DNA from 3 places in the Amycolatopsis granulosa genome. Region 1 is predicted to be linked to each of the others. Evidence: riboswitches for the same ligand, from Rfam matches in the RefSeq annotation. Region 1 holds a riboswitch; each other region holds the start of a gene.
What was found. Region 1 has a riboswitch for S-adenosylmethionine ahead of thrC (threonine synthase). Riboswitches for the same ligand answer to the same signal wherever they lie in the genome.
Positions count from the first base shown of each region.

Region 2: another riboswitch for S-adenosylmethionine. It lies ahead of FHX45_RS20285 (methionine ABC transporter ATP-binding protein); the one in region 1 lies ahead of thrC (threonine synthase).
Region 3: another riboswitch for S-adenosylmethionine. It lies ahead of FHX45_RS05570 (aminotransferase class V-fold PLP-dependent enzyme); the one in region 1 lies ahead of thrC (threonine synthase).

Region 1 covers NZ_JAANOV010000001.1:1,660,819-1,665,249, forward strand. The annotation lists gene FHX45_RS07985 (VOC family protein) at 1-6, opposite strand, end outside; gene FHX45_RS07990 (EamA family transporter) at 29-892, opposite strand; gene rpsT (30S ribosomal protein S20) at 1,046-1,306, shown strand; gene holA (DNA polymerase III subunit delta) at 1,838-2,818, opposite strand; SAM riboswitch class I at 2,955-3,087, shown strand; gene thrC (threonine synthase) at 3,101-4,366, shown strand; gene FHX45_RS08010 (ComEC/Rec2 family competence protein) at 4,379-4,431, opposite strand, start outside.
Region 2 covers NZ_JAANOV010000001.1:4,121,017-4,125,447, reverse strand. The annotation lists gene FHX45_RS20290 (MFS transporter) at 1-54, shown strand, start outside; gene FHX45_RS20285 (methionine ABC transporter ATP-binding protein) at 108-1,121, opposite strand; SAM riboswitch class I at 1,310-1,402, opposite strand; gene rsmA (16S rRNA (adenine(1518)-N(6)/adenine(1519)-N(6))-dimethyltransferase RsmA) at 1,468-2,328, opposite strand; gene FHX45_RS20275 (transglycosylase family protein) at 2,406-3,806, opposite strand; gene FHX45_RS20270 (TatD family hydrolase) at 4,081-4,431, opposite strand, start outside.
Region 3 covers NZ_JAANOV010000001.1:1,144,153-1,148,583, reverse strand. The annotation lists gene FHX45_RS05590 (penicillin-binding transpeptidase domain-containing protein) at 1-76, shown strand, start outside; gene FHX45_RS05585 (metalloregulator ArsR/SmtB family transcription factor) at 120-800, shown strand; gene FHX45_RS05580 (DUF167 domain-containing protein) at 856-1,128, shown strand; gene FHX45_RS05575 (potassium/proton antiporter) at 1,161-2,639, shown strand; SAM riboswitch class IV at 2,686-2,800, shown strand; gene FHX45_RS05570 (aminotransferase class V-fold PLP-dependent enzyme) at 2,832-4,154, shown strand; gene lspA (signal peptidase II) at 4,191-4,431, shown strand, end outside.

The sequences.
Region 1 (4,431 bases):
GTCCATGTCTCCTGCCTACCCCAGCCGCTCAGGACGCCGCAATCGCGGCGATCCCGGCCAGGACGACCACGGAGCCGATCAGCCGGCGCGCCGGGTGCGGCTCGCGCAGCACGAGCCAGCCGGCCAGGCCGCCCAGGACGATGCTGACCTCCCGGGCCGGCGCGACCAGGCTGACCGGGGCCAGGCGCATGGCGTAGAGCACGAGCACGTAGGCGACCGGCGACAGCACCCCGACGAGCACGACCTCCCGCCGGTGCGCCCGCCACAGCACGCCGGTCTCGCCGCGGGAACGCAGGGCGGTGGGTGCGAGCAGCACGCTCTGCAGCACCGCGCCGGACGCGAAGTAGATCAGTGGCGGGACGGCGAGGGCGGTGACGGCGTGGTCGTCCCAGAGCGTGTAGGCGGCGATGGTGACGCCGGTGAGCAGCCCGTAGAGGACGCCGGCACGCCGGGCCCGCGCATCCGCCGCCGAACGTGACCCCAGCCCGATCACCAGCACCCCGGCCACGACCAGGAACGCCCCGGCGAGCCCGAGCCACCCCGGCCGCTCCCCGAGCAGGATGACGGCGGCGAGCACCGACAGCAGCGGCCCGCTCCCCCGGGCCAGCGGGTAGACGACGGACAGGTCACCGACGCGGTAACCGCGCTGCAGCACCACACCGTAGGCGATGTGGAAGATCGCGGTGAGCAGCGCAGCCGGCAACCATGTCCACTGTGGACGTGTGCCTCCCACCACGAGCGCGAGGACGGCGAGCGGGGCGCACACGACCGCGGAGACCGTGTAGTAGAGGAAGACGAACGGGGCGCCGGCGTCGACCCGCTTGGCCGCGAGGTTCCACCCGGCGTGCACGACGGCGGCGGTGAGGACGAACCCCAGCGCGGTGCCGTTCACGTGCCTCCTGTCCGACCGGTGCGAATGCCACCCTAGCGCCCTGCTAACCTTGACGGTCGTTGCCGTGTGGCATTCCGCCAGGGAGGAAACCCGCACGCCGGGGCCGGTACAGCGCGGCAGCGAAGCCCACCGACAGATCGAAGGAGCGCCTTCATGGCCAACATCAAGTCCCAGATCAAGCGCATCAAGACCAACGAGAAGGCGCGCCAGCGCAACCAGTCGGTCAAGTCCTCGGTGAAGACCGCGATCCGGAAGTTCCGCGAGGCCGCCGAGTCGGGCGACAAGGCCAAGGCCGTCGAGCTGCAGCAGGTCGCTGCTCGCGCCCTGGACAAGGCCGCCGGCAAGGGCGTCATCCACGCGAACCAGGCCGCGAACAAGAAGTCGGCCATGGCCAAGCGCGTCAACGAGCTCTGAGCTTGATCTCCTCGTGACGGGGCGGGCATCCGGCAGGGTGCCCGCCCCGTTCACGTTTCGCCCGCGCACCGGCGCACCGCCCGCCCAGCTCCGGGAGCCCGCCGTGGCCCACGCTCGCCCGGCCGGCGATCCGCCGGCCGGCCCGACTTGCCTGCATCAGCAGCGCCCCGCCCTCCGGCGCCCGTGCGGGCGGCGCCAAGACCAACCACAGCGACCACCCGGCGCCGGTCCCAGCGGCTCCCCGGGAAGGACGCCGGCAGGCCTCCCTGGACACGACACGAGCAGCGCCCACCGGGGCGCACGTCAGCGCCAGCCCCCAGCGCTCGTCGCGAGCGGATCCCGGCAAGGCCCGCCCCTGCTACCTGCCCCAGCACACGACACCAGCGGCTCCCGCACGCCCGGCCACAGTGCCCGGCGCAAGCGCCGCCCTCGATGCGCACCGCAGCACCCCCAGCGCACGTCGCGAGCAACCTGCCCCGCAGGCCGGTCATGGGGTTGATTCCCCAGCGCCCGGCGCCACTGATCGTCTGATCAGCGCTTGTCGCGGGCCGAGGCGAGTTCCAGGACGGCCCGTTCGAGGGCGTACGAGGGGTCCGCGGCCTGGCCCTTGACCTCGGCGTTCACTCGCGCCACCACGGCCATCGCCTCAGCGAGGCCGGCCTGCGTCCAGCCGCGGGACTGCCCCTGGGCCTTGCGGATCTTCCACGGCGGCATGCCCAGCTCGCCGGCCATCTGGTTCGGGTTGCCGCGGCCTGCCGCGGACACTCGCGCGATGGTGCGCACCGCGTCGGCGAGGGCGTCGGCGATCAGGACGTGCGCGACGCCGATCTGCAGCGCCCACCGCATCGCCTCCAGGGCCGCGCCACGCTCCCCCGCGACGGCCTTCTCGGCAACGGCGAAGCCGGTCACGTCCGCCCGGCCCCGGTGGTACCGGCGCACCGCTTCCTCGTCGACCCGGCCCCCGGAGTCCGCCACCAGCTGCGACGCGGCCGCGGCCAGCTCGCGCAGGTCCGACCCCACGGCATCGATCAGGGCCGCGACACCCGCGGGGTCGATCTTGCCCCCGGCCTGCCGGACCTCGTTGCGGACGAACGACTCCCGGTCCGCCGGCCGGGTGATTTTCGGGCACTCGGTGACCTCGGCTCCCGCCTTGCGCAGGGCCGCCGGCAGGGCCTTGGCGGCCTTGCTGCGGCCGCCGCCGGTGTGGACGACGACGAGGACGACCCCGTCGGCCGGCATTTTCGCGTACGCGAGCACCGCGTCGGCCAGTTCCTGACCGATGTCCTGCGCACCGTCGAGCACGATCACCCGGCCTTCGCTGAACAGCGACGGGCTGACCAGCTCGGCCAGGGCGGGTGGCGTCACGTCGGGCGCGCGGACCTTCGTCAGCTCGGCCGTCGGGTCGTCCCGGCGGGCCTGCTCCAGCACGTTCCGGACGGCTCGCTCGACGAGCAGCTCCTCCTCGCCGAGGACGAGCTGCAGGGGGGCGGACGTGGTTGCCGACGCGGTCACGTCCCGAATCCTGCCACGAGCCACCGACAGCTCCGGAGCGTGATGAAACCCGCAGGGGCATGGCGTGGCCGGAGCGGCGTGCCGTATGTTGTGATCCAGGCATCGCCCGAGGGCGACAGCCACCACAACCGAATACCGCTCATCCAGAGGGGCAGAGGGAACGGCCCGACGAAGCCCCGGCAACCGGCGTCAGCCTGTCATCTCGATTCCGCGAGGTAGCTGGCGATCACGGTGCCAATTCCGGCCCGCGTCAGCGGGACAGATGAGGAAAGGAACCTCGCGATGACCGCAGCCCTCGATTCGACCACCACCCGCCGCACCGTCGACCTCGGCCCGGCCGTGGAACTGGTCTCCAAGGAAGAGGGCCACCGCCAGCCGCTCGCCCCGGAGTTCGTCTCCGCCGAGGACTTCTCGCCGCTCGAGGTTGCCTACGACTTCGGCCGTGTGCGCCGCGAGGACATCCAGGCCGGCCCGCGCAACATCTGGCGCTACAAGAAGCTGCTCCCGGTGCCCTCGAACGTCGAGGAGATCCCGAACACCGAGCCGGGCTGTACCAGGCTGGTGAAGGCCGACCGGCTCGCGAAGGCTCTCGGCGTGAAGAGCCTCTGGGTCAAGGACGACACCGGCAACCCCACCCACTCGTTCAAGGACCGGGTCGTCGCCGTCGCCCTCGCCGCCGCCCGCGAGTTCGGGTTCGACACCCTGGCCTGCCCGTCCACCGGCAACCTGGCCAACGCTGTCGCCGCGGCCGCGGCCCGCGCCGGATGGCAGTCCGTCGTGCTGATCCCGTCCTCGCTCGAGCGCGCGAAGGTCCTGACCACCGCGGTTTACGACGGCAACCTCGTCGCGGTCGACGGCAACTACGACGACGTCAACCGCCTGGCCACCGAGCTCGCTGCCGAGCACGAGAACTGGGCGTTCGTGAACGTCAACGTGCGCCCCTACTACTCCGAGGGCTCGAAGACGCTGGCCTACGAGGTCGCCGAGCAGCTCGGCTGGCGGATCCCGCAGCAGATCGTCGTGCCGATCGCCTCGGGCTCGCAGCTGACCAAGGTGGACAAGGGTTTCCGCGAGTTCGCCAAGCTCGGCCTGGTCGACGACACCCCGTACAAGGTTTTCGGTGCCCAGGCGGCCGGCTGCTCGCCGGTCTCCACGGCCTTCCGCAACGGTCACGACGTGGTCCAGCCGGTGAAGCCGGACACCATCGCCCGCTCCCTGGCGATCGGCAACCCGGCCGACGGCCCCTACGTGCTCGACACGGTCCGCCGCACCGGCGGCGCGATCGAGGACGTGACCGACGCCGAGGTCGTCGAGGGCATCCGCCTGCTGGCCCGCACCGAGGGCATCTTCACCGAGACCGCCGGTGGGGTCACCGTCGCGACGGCGAAGAAGCTCATCGAGGCCGGCAAGATCGACCCGGACGCCGAGACCGTCCTCCTGATTACCGGCGATGGCCTGAAGACCCTGGACGCGATCGAGAACGAGGTCGGGCCGAAGGCGACGGTCCCGCCGTCGGCGGCGGCCGTGCACGAGGCTCTCGGTCTCTGATCACGGTTCACCTCACTTTCCCCGGCGCACCACGGCGGGGCCGGACTGATCGGGGATCACCGCGG
Region 2 (4,431 bases), 2.5 Mb from region 1:
GGGATCGTCGCGGTGGGTTCGATCGCGGCCGGCGCCCTCGTCCGCGGACGGTGAGTCCGGCGGAAGGGGCGTCCCGTTCACGGGACGCCCCCGGTACCGCCAGCCGGTCAGGCCGCGACGATGCTCTTCGGGCCCTCCTTCGGGTGCACCACGTGGGCGCCGCGGTCGGCGATCCACGCCAGTGCCGCGTCGGCCTGGCTGCCGTTGACGCCGACGCGGAACCGGGCCACCGGGGTGTCGCCGACGCGGGTCAGCCCGCCGCCGATGGTGGCCAGCTCGACGTCGAACCGGGCAGCGGCCTCCGGCAGCAGCGCACCGACGGCCGCGAACCCGATCAGCACCACGTCGACCGACCGGTCGTACCGCGACGACTGGGTCCGCGGGGTGTCGATCGCGGGCAGCAGGGTCTGCGCGACCTTGCTGCCCGGGGTGGACAGCAGTTCGAGCACGGTGCCCTGCTCGACGAGCCGTCCGTCCTCCAGCACGGCCACGCCGTCGCAGACCCGCCGCACCGCGGCGCCGTCCTGGGTGGCGAGCAGCACGGTGACGCCCAGCTCCGCACGGGCGCGATCGAGGACGGCCAGCACGGAACCGGCCTCCTCGGCGCCGACACCCGCGGTCGGGTCGTCAGCCAGCAGCACGGCCGGACCGGCGGCGAGCGACCGCGCGAGCGCGACCCGGCGGCGCTGGCCGGGGGTCAGCTCGACCGGGCGCTGCGCCGCGCGCTGCGTGAGGCCGGCCAGGTCGAGCAGACGGCCGACGCGGCTCCGGCGCTGCGGGCCCTCCAGGCCCAGCTGCTCCAGCGGGGCCGCGACGTTGCCGGCGACCGTGCGGTCGGCGTGCAGCACGGGCTGCGCGTCCAGCACCGCCACCTGGCGGCGCACCTCGCGCAGCTTCCGCCCGTCCAGGCCGGTGGTGTTCAGCCCGTCCAGGCGGACGGTCCCGCGGTCGGGTCTCTCCTGCAGGGCGATGCACCGGGTCAGGGTGGACTTGCCGGAGCCGGCGGGACCGACGACGCCGAACAGGGCGCCGGCGGGCACCTCGACGCTCACGTCCCGCAGGGCGTGAACGGGCTTGGCGGCACCGGGGAAGGACTTGGTCAGGTTTTCGACAGTGATCACGAAGGGCTCCAGCACAACGGGCGCGAACGCGCCGACCGCACACCAAGGCGACCGTCTACAGAGGACGGTCAAGCGAAGTCAGGAAACGGTGAGGAAAAGAGAAGCGGTCAGCGACGACACGCACAGACCGTGCGACGACATTCGTCGACGACGCGGCGCCTCGTGAGCAGCATGCGATACACAAGAATCCTCCATCGGTCCTGGCGTTAGCACCTGCCCCCCGGTTGGGGTGGTTGCTGCGGCTTCGGCGAGCCAGGTCTCTCAGCCGCTCGGGATGGATACCTCAAAGAGTACAGCGGACCTCGTATCTTCTTGGCAAGTCCCAGGTCCGGATCAGGGTGCGAGATCACACCAACGGTGGTAAGGACTTGCTCTCGACGATCTTCGCGAAGTCCCGCACCCCGAGCTGCTCACCGCGGGTGCGTGGGTCGACACCCGCCGCGCGCAGGATCGCCTCGGCCCGCTCGGCGGACCCCGCCCAGGACGACAACGCGGCCCGCAGGGTCTTGCGGCGCTGGGCGAAGGCGGCGTCGACGACCGCGAACACCTCGTCCCGGTCCGCGCCCGACGCCGGTTCCGCCGACCGCTCGAACGCGACGAGCGCGGAATCGACGTTGGGCACCGGCCAGAACACCGCGCGCGGCACCGGCGCGACCTTGCGGGCCGGGCCGTACCAGGCGAGCTTCACACTCGGCACGCCGTAGATGCGGCTGCCCGGTCCCGCGGCCATCCGGTCGGCGACCTCGGTCTGGACCATCACCAGGCCGTGCGCCAGCGACGGCAGCTCGGCCAGCAGGTGCAGGACCACCGGGACGGCGACGTTGTACGGCAGGTTGGCGACCAGGTGCGTCGGCTGGTCCGCGAGGTCGGTGGCCCTCAGCTTCAGGGCGTCCTGGGTGCGGACGGTGAACCTCTCCGCGGCCCCCGAGGCGCGCTCCGCGACGGTCGCGGGCAGGCGCCGCGCGAGGACCGGGTCGATCTCGACCGCGGTCAGCCGCGCACCCGAGCCGAGCAGCCCGAGGGTCAGCGAGCCGAGACCGGGACCGACCTCGAGGACGTGATCGCCCGGGCCGACGCCGGAGAGGTCCACGATGCGGCGGACCGTGTTCGGGTCGTGGACGAAGTTCTGGCCGAGCTTCTTCGTGGGGCGGACATCCAGCTCGGCGGCCAAGCCACGGATCTCGGCTGGTCCGAGCAGTGCGGTCACTCGCGTGATGGTAGTGCGCCGGAAAAATCAGATGCCCCCGGCCGGTGGCCGGGGGCATCATGGGTGTGCTGACGGGGTCAGCCGGAGGCCTTGGCGCCGCAGACGGGCCAGGCGCCGTAGCCGCCGCGGGAGTCGCGGACCTTGGTCGCCACCGCGATCTGCTGTTCACGCGTGGCCTGGTGGGGGTAGGCCGCGTACTGGTCGCCGCCGTAGGCGTCCCACGTGCTCTTGTTGAACTGCAGGCCGCCGTAGTAGCCGTTGCCGGAGTTGATCGACCAGTTGCCGCCGGACTCGCACCTGGCGATGGCGTCCCAGACGGAGCCGTCGCTGACCACCGGCTGCTTGGTGCCGACCCGGACGATCTTCGGCTTGGCCTCGAGCACCACCTTGGCCGACAGCTGCTCCCGGCCGGTCTCCTTGCCGTTGCGCTTGGTGATCCGGTAGGTCACCAGCCGCTTGCCCGGCGTGCCCGGGTCCTGGACGACCTCCTTGCCCGCGTCCAGCGTGGCGTCCTTGACCTCCTGGACCGGAGGATCGATGTCCTCCTCCTGGTTGATCACGGACACGCCGGTGCGGGAGATGTGCACCTCGGCGCCGTTGGTCAGCTTGACGCCCGCGCCGCCGTCGACCGAGTCGTCCGGGCCGAGCGCCAGGCCCTGCTGCGCGAGGAACTCCTCCACGGTGACCGCGGTGGTGCTCAGCTGGCGCGGGGCCGCGTCGCCGTCGTAGACGGTGATGTTCTTGACGGTCTTGATCTCGACGGTCGCGCCGTCCAGCGGCAGCTCCGCGTCCAGCGGCAGCGAGAAGGCCGTGCCCGGGCCGAACTCGTCGCCGAGGCCCAGCTGCGTGATGGCTTCCTGCAGGCTCGTCGCGCGGACCCAGGACTCGCGGGCCACACCGTCGACGAGCAGGTTCAGCTTGCGGCCGCGCTCCAGCTTGATGACGCCGCCGTCACCAACCGGCGCCTGCGGCGAGGGGGACAGCGCGTCGTGCTCACCGACGGTGAGACCGGCGTCCTCGAGGACCTCGCCGACCGTCTTGCCGAAGCTGTGCACGGTCTGCGTGTGGCCGTCGACGTCGACGGTCACGCTCTTGTTCATCGCCAGGGCGGCCGCGCCGCCACCGGTGAGGCTGATCAGCAGGGCCAGGACCGAGCCCCGGAGGAACCGGCGCTTCCAGGTCTTGACCGCGGTGACGAGGGCCTTCTCCGGCTCCTCCTCGGCTTCGACGGCCGCGGTCCGGTCCTCCGACACCTCATCCGGGATGGCCAGCGCCGGGAGCAACGTGGTCTCGGCGTTGATCAGCCTGATCAGCTCGTCGACGTCGATCTCGGCCTCGGCCATGAGATCGTCCGCGTCCGAGCCCAGCACCGTGCGGATGTCGTGCTCGGTGACCGCCAGGTCGTCCGAGAACTCGTCCACGTCGGGCCAGTCGAGGGTGCCCACCGCGCCACCACCGCTGGACTGGAACCAGTCCACCGTCTCGTCCAGGCGCGCGTCGGCCCGTCTACTACCAGTCACAGCAGGTCGATCCCTTTCGCACTACGGCTCCCGGAAGTCGTCGCCATCCCCGATCCCGACCTGCACTGGCTTGACTCCGGGTGTCCCGCGCTTCGCCCGGTTCGAGCGATCATGCGGCACGGTCACGGGACCATAACGAACCCCGGCGGGTTGCGCAAACACCGGGGGGAATCACGTGTCCTTCGTCACTCCGCCGAGCGGTGGGTTGCCGTCCCCGAATGTCGCAGTCCGTTCAGCCCGGGGTGACGGAGGGCAGCCGGAAGACCCGCTCCGCCGTAGCCGATACCGCCGAACAGAGTCCGGCCAGGTCCTCCGAACGGAGCTCGGCGAGGAACCGGGCCGTGTAGGCCGTGCAGTACGGCTCGTTCGGCCGCCCGCGGAACGGGTGCGGCGTCAGGAACGGAGCGTCGGTCTCGACGAGGAACTGCCCGGACGGCACCAGCTTCGCCGCCGCCTGCAACGCCCGCGCGTTGCGGAACGTGACCGTCCCGGCGAACGACAGCACGTACCCGGCGTCCACGCAGCGGCGGGCGATGTCCTCGTCCCCGGAGAAGCAGTGGAACACCACCGTGTCCGGCGCGCC
Region 3 (4,431 bases), 520 kb from region 1:
GGTGCTGCTGGTGGGTGCGGACTCGTCGAAGCCGGCGGTGGACGTCTCGTCGGTGTTCCTGGGCGGCCTGGGCTGACGTGTCGGCGGCCGCCGACGGGTGCGGCCGTTACCGTGGGCGGGTGGAGACGATCGCGCTGGCCGAGGTGGCCGCGGTGCTCGCCGATCCGAGCCGGGCGGCGATGTGCCTGGCGCTGCTCGACGGGCGTGCGTGGACGGTCGGTGAGCTGGCCCGTTCGGCCGGGGTGGCCCCGTCCACGGCGAGTGAGCACGTCGCGCGCCTGGTGACGGCCGGGTTCGTCGTGGGCGTGCGGCAGGGGCGGCACCGGTACGTGCGGATCGGCGACCCGCGGGTGGCCGACCTGATCGAGCACCTGGCGCAGCACGCGCAGCACCGGGCGCCCACGGGCCTGCGGGACGGACTGCGCGTGCGCCGGCTGGCGTTCGCCCGCACCTGCTACGACCACCTCGCCGGCACCGTCGGGGTCGCCCTGCACGACGGGATGCTGCGGACCGGGCTGATCTCGGCCGGATCGGGTCTGGCGCTGACGCCGCACGGCCGGGCCGTGCTGGACCAGCTGGGCGTCGGGGTACCAGCCGGGGGCCGCCGCCCGCTGCTCCGCGGATGCCTGGACTGGACGCAGCGGCGCGACCACCTGGGCGGGGCGCTGGCGGCGGCGTTGTTCGCGCACGGTGTCGGGGCGGGCTGGTTCGAGCGGCGGCCGGACCGGGCGGTGCACGTGACCGCCGCGGCCGCGGAGCCGCTGGCGCGGCTGGGCGTGCGGCTGCCGGGCGCCGCGTGATGCGGAACCGGTCCGCCGCTCCGCGCCGCACCTCCGTCCTGCCCGGCTCGTCCCGATGAGGTTCGCCATCCGGGTGAAGCCGGGATCCCGGCGGGATCGCGTGGGCGGCACCTGGGAGGGTTCGCGCGGCCGGGCACTCGTCGTCGCCGTGCGCGCACCCGCCGTCGAGGGCAGGGCGAACGAGGCGGTGCGCAAGGTGCTCGCCGCGGCACTCGGCGTGCGCGCCCGCGATCTCGTTGTCGTGCAAGGGGAACGCGGCCGGGACAAGCTGATCGAGCTCACTTCCGACCCGCCCGGCGCGGCCGAGCGTCTCGCTTCCCTATTCTGAATGCCTGACGAAACCGGGCAGGGGAGGTGCGGGTGGGCGAGCTGCCGGTCGTGCTGGGGCTGGGCGCCGCCGTCCTGCTCGCCGCGGTGCTCGCGGTCCGCCTCTCCACCCGGCTGGGCCTGCCGTCGCTGTTGCTGTACCTCGCGATCGGCGTACTGCTCGGCGAATCCGGGTTCGGCATCCGCTTCGCCGACCCGTTCCTGACCCAGGCTCTGGGCCTGGCCGCCCTGGTCATGATCCTCGCCGAGGGCGGCCTCACCACCCGGTGGACGGCGGTGCGGCCCGCCCTCGCCCAGGGCGTCGCACTGTCCACAGTGGCGGTCGGGCTGAGCATCGCCATCACCGGTCCGGCCCTGCACTGGCTGCTCGGACTGGACTGGCGGACGGCGTTGCTGTGGGGTGCGGTCCTCTCCTCCACCGACTCGGCGGCGGTGTTCTCCGTGCTGCGCGGTGTCGGCGTGCCCAGACGCCTCGCCGGCGCACTGGAACTGGAGTCCGGCATCAACGACGCGCCCGCGTACATGGCGGTGGTCGTGCTGGCCGAGGGCACCCGCTTCGACTGGTCGCTGCCGCTGCTGGTGGTGTACGAGCTCGCCGCGGGTGTCGTGCTCGGGCTGCTGCTCGGGTTCGCCGGGGGATGGGCGCTGCGCCGGGCCGCGCTGCCGGCCACCGGCCTGTATCCACTTGCGACGGTCGCGGTGTGCGTGGTGGCCTACTCGTCCGGTCAGCTGCTGCACGCCTCCGGTCTGCTCGCCACCTACGTCACCGCGGTCGTGCTGGGCAACTCGCGGCTGCCGCATCGCTCGGACACCCTGTCCTTCGCCGAGGGGCTCGGCTGGCTCGCCCAGATCGGGTTGTTCGTGCTGCTGGGCCTGTTCGCCTCACCGGAACGGCTGCTGGAGTCGATCGTGCCCGGCCTGATCGCCGCCGGCGTCGTCCTGGTGGTCGCCCGCCCGGTGTCGGTGCTCATCGCGCAGCTGCCGTTCCAGGTGCCGTTGCGCGAACAGGTCTTCGTGGCCTGGGCCGGGCTGCGCGGGGCCGTGCCGATCGTGCTGGCGATGATCCCGCTCGCCCGGCAGGTGCCCGGCGCGCAACGGCTCGTCGACGCGGTGTTCGTGCTGGTCATCGTGCTCACCCTGGTGCAGGGCCTCTCGCTCGGCCCGCTCGCGCGGCTGCTCCGGCTGTCCGCCGCGGCCGAGCCGAAGGAGATCGAGGTCGACGCGGCGCCGCTGGACGAGCTGCAGGCCGAACTGCTCCAGGTCAAGATCGCGCCCGGCTCCCGGCTGCACGGGGTGTACCTGTCGGAGCTGCGGCTGCCGGCCGGGGCCTCGCTGAGCCTGATCGTCCGCGACGGCCGCAGCTTCCCGCCCGGGCGCACCGACCGGCTGCAGCGCGGCGACCAGATCCTGATCGTGAGCACCGAATCCGCGCGGGAGGCGGCCGAGCGCCGGATCCGCGCGGTGGACCGGGCCGGGCCGCTGGCCCGCTGGATGGGCGAGTCCGGGAAGTGAGACCCGCTGGCGCGGTGCGGACCGGATCCGCTACGGTGTCGCGGTAGGTCATGAGTGCCAGCGCCAAGCCCCGGCTCGCTGGCCGGCAACCCTCCTTCCGCGGTGGGGTGCCCCGGGTGAGGACCTGGCTCGTCGCGCAGTGCGGCGGGCAAGCGCGGACCCCCTGCGGGTCCCCGGACCCGAGGAGCCTCGATGACTCTCGCTCTCGATCGCGTCACCACCCCGGCCGTCACCGCTGCCGCCGCCGTCCCCCTGGTCACCGGTGGTCAGCTCGGCTACGCCAACCTCGACCACGCCGCCAGCGCTCCCTGCCTGGAGCCGGTGCGGCGCGCGGTGGACGAGTTCCTGCCCCACTACGCCAGCGTGCACCGCGGCGCCGGGTTCGCCTCGCAGGTGTCCACAAAGGTCTACGAGCGCACCCGCGAGGTGCTGCGCCGGTTCACCGGTGCCCGCACCGGCGACGCGGTCGTGTTCACCCGCAACACCACCGATGCGCTGAACCTGCTGGCCCGCAGCCTGCCGCGGCACACGTCGGTGGTGGTGTTCGACACCGAGCACCACGCGGCGCTGCTGCCGTGGCGCGGGCCCCACGTGCGGCGGATCGCGCTGCCGAACACCCGGCTCGCCGCCGTGTCCGCAGTGGACAGTGCACTCGCGGCGTGCCCGGAGGGGCCGCGGCTGGTGGTCGTGACCGGCGCGTCGAACGTGACCGGCGAACTGCTGCCGGTGGCCGAGATCGCGGCGGTGGCCCGCCGCCACGGCGCGCGCATCGCGCTGGACGGCGCCCAGCTCGCCCCGCACCGGCCGATCTCGCTGCGGGAACTCGACGTGGACTACGTCGCGCTCTCCGGTCACAAGCTGTACGCGCCCTACGGTGCCGGTGCGCTCGTCGGCCGCGCGGACTGGCTGCGCGCCGCGGATCCGTACCTGGCCGGCGGTGGGGCGACGAAAGCGGTGCGCCGCGACGGCGACCGCCTCGGCGTCGCCTGGCAGACCGGTACCGAGCGGCACGAGGCCGGCTCGCCCAACACCGTCGGGGTGTACGCGCTGGGCGTGGCGTGCGAGCAGCTGGCGGCCTCCTGGGACGCGGTGACCGCGCACGAGCAGCAGCTGCTGGAGCGGCTCACCCGCGGCCTCGCGGCCGTGCCCGGGCTGGCGGAGCTGCGCCTGTTCGACGGCGCCGCCGAGCGGGTCGGCACCGTCGCTTTCGTGCTCGACGGGTTCGACCCCGGCTGGGTGGCGGCGGTCCTGTCGGCCGAGTACGGCATCGGTGTGCGCGACGGCGCGTTCTGCGCCCACGTCGCGACCCGGCGGCTGGTGGCACGCACCGGGGGCGCGGGACAGCAGGCACTGCGGGTGAGCCTCGGCCTGGGCACCACCGCCGAGCACGTGGACCGGCTGCTGACCGCGCTGCGGCAGATCGTCGCCCGCGGTGCCCGCTGGACCTACGCGGTGACCGACGGCCGGTGGGCGCCCAGCCCCGACCCGCGGCCGCTGCCGGATTTCCTGGCCTGAACCGGAGCGGTCCCGCCTGACGTGGACAATGACGGGGTGAGCAGTGACCCCCAGCCCTCCCCGGACACCGTGCCGGACGAGCAGCAGGTGACCCCGCGGCCCAAGCGGCGTGCCCTGCTGCTGGCCGTGATCGCGGTCGCCGTGTTCGCCCTGGACGTCGTCACCAAGTCGATCGTCGTGGCCACCCTGGCGGGGCACGAACCGGTGCGGATCCTCGGCGGGCTCGTCTACCTGCAGCTGATCCGCAACCCGTTCGCCGCGTTCGGCCTCGGCGTCA